2 regions of the Kribbella sp. NPDC004875 genome follow, and region 2 is predicted to be linked to the other one. Evidence: riboswitches for the same ligand, from Rfam matches in the RefSeq annotation. Region 2 holds a riboswitch; the other holds the start of a gene.
What was found. A riboswitch is a leader RNA that binds a small molecule or an ion and turns the genes downstream of it on or off. The one in region 2 is predicted to bind S-adenosylmethionine.
Positions count from the first base shown of each region.

Region 1: linked by a shared signal. The riboswitch ahead of ACFYRH_RS13480 (aminotransferase class V-fold PLP-dependent enzyme) and the one ahead of thrC (threonine synthase) in region 2 are both predicted to bind S-adenosylmethionine.

Region 1 covers NZ_JBIALI010000002.1:507,852-510,237, reverse strand. The annotation lists gene ACFYRH_RS13490 (DUF6351 family protein) at 1-223, opposite strand, end outside; gene ACFYRH_RS13485 (DinB family protein) at 360-875, opposite strand; SAM riboswitch class IV at 986-1,099, shown strand; gene ACFYRH_RS13480 (aminotransferase class V-fold PLP-dependent enzyme) at 1,116-2,386, shown strand, end outside.
Region 2 covers NZ_JBIALI010000007.1:202,940-205,325, reverse strand. The annotation lists gene ACFYRH_RS35305 (DNA-3-methyladenine glycosylase family protein) at 1-760, shown strand, start outside; SAM riboswitch class I at 986-1,126, shown strand; gene thrC (threonine synthase) at 1,140-2,386, shown strand, end outside.

The DNA of each region.
Region 1 (2,386 bases), on a different contig from region 2:
TGCGGGTAAAGGAACCGGTGACGTCACGGCCGTTCAGGCGGACCTTCAGGTCCTCCAGGTGCCGGCCGGTGACGGAGATCAGCGCGTTGCCGTCGCTGACCATGTCGGGGCGGGGTGTGGACAGCACCTCGATCCGCACCCCGGACGCCGCGCTGGCAGGTAACGCCAGGACAGCGGCAATCATCGCCGTTGCAAGCGCCACGAGGGCGGTCGTTCGCTTCATGTGACGAGTCGAGCACAGCAAGTCCCCGCCGGGAAGACCGAACGGCAATCGTTTTCCAGCCGCGGTGGACCACTGGGGGTGTCTGACGGTTCCGTGCCGAGTGCCGCGCAGTAGGCGGGGAACCGTCAGGCACCCCCTAGGCGCCGGTGGTGCCGTCCAGCTGCTCGCGGAGCAGGTCGGCGTGACCGCAGTGCCGGCCGTACTCGCCGATCAGGTGGATGTAGATCATCCGCAGCGTCGACTCGGTGCCACTGAACGTGAACCGATCATCCAGGGACCGGCCGGCGGCCGCCGCGTCGGACAGCTGCCACTCGGCGATCAGACCCTCGTACGCCGCCTGTGCGTCCGCGGGATCGATCAGCTCGAAGTCCGCGTCCTTGCCGAGCTCGGGAGCGAACAGCGGCTCGGCGGGCGCGTCGGCGAAGTGAATCCGGAACCAGATCCGCTCGACCTTGGTGAGGTGCCGGATCAGGCCGAGCAGCGACAGGTTGGACGGCGGCGACGGGTGCTCGGCCAACTGCTCGGCGGTCAGCCCCGCGCACTTGAACAGCAGCGTGGTGCGATAGAAATCCAGGTAGCCCTGCAGCAGTTCACGTTCGGGCGCAGTCAACGAGCCGTCCGGCCGCTCGACCGCAGGTGCTCTCCAGGTCATTCGCATTCCTCACTGTGCAATCCCCACCGTGTCCACGATGTGTTCGCCTATCTCATCACATGAGATTCGCACTGGCGGACCCCGTGTCCCGTTCGTTACCGTTCACGGCAGGTCATGAGTGCCAGCGACAAGCCCCGGCTAGCTGGCCGGCAACCCTCCTCCGCGGTGGGGTGCCCCGGGTGAAGACCAGGCCGTGCGGATACCCCGTTCGGCAAGTGCGGACTTCCTGGGAGCATCCTCATGTCGATCCTGTCCATCCTCGAGCCGGCCAGTACGACGTCCTCGCGACCGACCGTCGCCCGGCTCGCGACCGGCAGCATCCCCGCCACCGTCGGCTCGGATCTGCTGGTCCCGCTCGCCGACGGCCGCGTCACCGACTACGCGAACTTCGACCACGGTGCGAGCGCGCCGTGTCTGGAGTCGGTGCGGAACAGCGTCGAGGCCGCGCTGCCGTCGTACGCGTCAGTGCACCGCGGAAACGGGTACGCCTCGCGCATCACCACCCAGTGGTACGAGCGGGCGCGCGCCGAGGTGCACGCGTTCGTCGGTGCTCGGGCGGACGACCAGGTGATCTTCACCCGGCAGACCACCGACGCGTTGAACCTCCTGGCCCACGCCGTGCCGGCGGACGCGACCGTGATCGTGTTCGAGTCCGAGCACCACGCGGCGCTGCTGCCCTGGCCGGCTGAGCGCACGGTGCGTCTGAAGGCTCCGGCGAGCCAGACCGAGGCAGTGAGCAACGTCGCCGACGCCCTCCGTCGGGCGCCCGAGGGTCCGCGTCTGGTGGTCGTCACCGGCGCGTCCAACGTGACCGGCGAGATCTTCCCGATCGCCGAGATCGCCGCCGTCGCCAAGGCCCACGGTGCCCGGGTCTGCCTCGACGCCGCGCAGCTGGCGCCGCACCGCCCGGTCGACATCGCCACGCTGGACGTCGACTGGGTCGCACTGTCCGGTCACAAGCTCTACGCCCCGTACGGCGCCGGCGCACTGATCGGCCGCTCCGACTGGCTCGACGCCGCCGACCCGTACCTGTACGGCGGTGGCGCGACCCACGCGGTCACCGAGGACACCGTGATCTGGTCGACCGGGCCGGCGCGGCACGAAGGTGGCTCCCCGAACGTCATCGGTGCGATCGCCCTCGCTTCGGCCTGCGCCGCGATCAGCAAGCACCGCGACGCCATCGAGCAGCACGAGCGGAGCCTGCTGGCCCGCCTGCGCACCGGGCTCGCGCAGATCGACAACGTCACGACGTACTCGATCTTCGGTGCAGACGCCGACCGCGTCGGCACGGTCTGTTTCACCGTCGCCGGTCTGACCTCGACGCTGGTGTCCGCGGCCCTGAGCGCGGAGTACGGCATCGGTGTCCGCGACGGCAAGTTCTGTGCACACCCGCTGGTCGGCCACCTGCTCGCCAACTCCCCGGAGCACGGTACGGCGGTCCGCGCCAGCCTCGGCCTCGGAACGACCCGGGAGCACGTGGACCGCCTCGTCAACGCCGTCCGGACGCTCGC
Region 2 (2,386 bases):
CGAGGCGGAGGCGTGGGGACCAGGCGCGGAGTGGGCGCTCGACGGGGTGCCCGAGTTGCTCGGCGAGCGCGACAGCTGGGACGGGTTCGAGCCGCTGCCGGAACACCAGGTGCTGGTGGAGGCGGCGCGGCGGTTCCCGCATGTGCGGGTGCCACGCTCGCGCGCGGTGTTCGAGGCGATGGCGGCCGCGGGGATCGAGCAGGTGGTGACCGGCAAGGAGGCGTTCCGCGCGTGGCGGCTGCTGCTGCGTGAGTACGGCGAACCCGCGCCGGGGCCGACGCCACCGGACGGGCGGCAGATGATGGTCCCGCCGGCGCCCGAGGAGTGGCGACTGATCCCGTCCTGGCAGTGGCTGCGGGCGGGCGTGGAGAACCGGCGCTCGCGGGTCGTCGTGACCGCGGCGACCCGGGCGAAGGCGCTGGAGCGGACGCTCGAGCTGGACGACTCCGCGGAGATCGAGCGGCGGCTGCGGTCGTTGCCCGGGGTGGGCGTGTGGACGGCGGCCGAGGTACGGCAGCGGGCGCACGGCGACGCGGACGCGTTCTCGTTCGCGGACTACCACGTCTCCCGGAACGTCTCGTACGCGCTGATCGGCGAGGAGCTGGACGACGAAGGCTGCGCCGAACTCATCGAGCCGTACCGCGGGCACCGCTTCCGGGTCCAGCGCCTGCTCGAACTCACCGGCATCGGCCACCCCCGCTTCGGCCCCCGCAAGTCGCTCCCGACCCACACCCCGGGCGCCACCCACCGCCTCCGCTGACCCGGGCGGACCGCCACCACTCAGTAACGCCGGCCGATTCACCGGCGCCCCGCCTGACGGCGCTCGGCGGCCGGCGTTCGGGGGCGGTTGGTGAGTGGTGGGTGTCCGCTCGGTCGCGGATCTCCAGAGGATCCGGGTCCGCGGTGACGGCGCCGACTGAGATCGCTCGTCTCGGATGGTGGGATCACAGGACACAATATGGACCCGATTGGGTAATCTCGGGGGAGCTCATCCAGAGGGACTGAGGGAAACGGCCCGTTGACGTCCCGGCAACCCTCCCCGTGGAGCCCCCGTCCGGGGCGTGTCCGCGAGGGAACGGTGCCAAATCCGTCCCGCGCCGAGATCCGGCTCCGGGGAAGATGAGGAGGGAACCTCACTCATGAGCCTGACCGCCGCCGGTACCCACACCATCCGTGAAGGTGCCTTTGGCAACGGTACGCACCTGAGCTGTCGCGCCTGTGGCGCGAAGTCGCCGCTCGGTCCGTTCTACGCCTGTATGGAGTGCTTCGGTCCGCTGGAAGTCGGATACGAGTACCCGACGATCACCCGCGAGCAGATCGAGGCCGGCCCGAAGAACATCTGGCGCTACCAGCCGCTGCTGCCCGTCCCCGTCGACGTGGCCAGCTACCCGAACACCGAGCCCGGCTACACCCGGCTCATCGACGCCAAGAACCTGGCCCGCGAACTGGGCCTGAAGAAGCTCTGGGTGAAGGACGACTCCGGCAACCCGACCCACTCGTTCAAGGACCGGGTGGTCGCGAGCGCGTTGAGCGCCACCCGCGAGCTGGGCATGAAGGTCTTCGCCTGCCCCTCCACCGGGAACCTGGCGAACGCTGTCGCCGCGGCCGCCGCCCGGGCCGGCATCCGCTCGGTCGTCTTCATCCCGAAGGACCTGGAGCGCCCGAAGATCATCACCACCGCCGTGTACGGCGGGACGCTGGTCGCCGTCGACGGCAACTACGACGACGTGAACAAGCTGGCCTCCGAGATCGCCGGTGAGGAAGAGGGCTGGGCGTTCGTGAACGTCAACGTCCGCCCGTACTACTCCGAGGGCTCCAAGACGCTGGCCTTCGAGATCGCCGAGCAGCTCGGCTGGCGGCTGCCGCAGCAGATCGTGATCCCGGTCGCGTCCGGCTCGCAGCTGACCAAGATCGACAAGGGCTTCACCGAGCTCGGCAAGCTCGGCCTCGTCGACGCCACCGACTACAAGGTGTACGGCGCACAGGCGACCGGCTGCTCGCCGGTGGCGCAGGCGTTCCGCGACGGCCACGACGTGGTCAAGCCGGTGAAGCCGGACACGATCGCGAAGTCGCTGGCGATCGGCAACCCGGCCGACGGCCCGTACGTGCTGGACGTGGCCCGCCGCACCGGTGGCGCGATCGAAGACGTCAGCGACGACGAGGTCGTCGAGGGCATCCAGTTGCTGGCCCGCACCGAGGGCGTGTTCGCCGAGACGGCGGGCGGCGTGACGGTCGCGACGCTGAAGAAGCTGATCGCGACCGGGCAGCTCGACCCCGAGGCCGAGACCGTGATCATCAACTCCGGCGACGGGCTGAAGACGCTCGACGCCGTGGCCGACCGGGTCGGCCCCAAGGTGACCATCCCCGCGTCGTACGACGCCTTCGT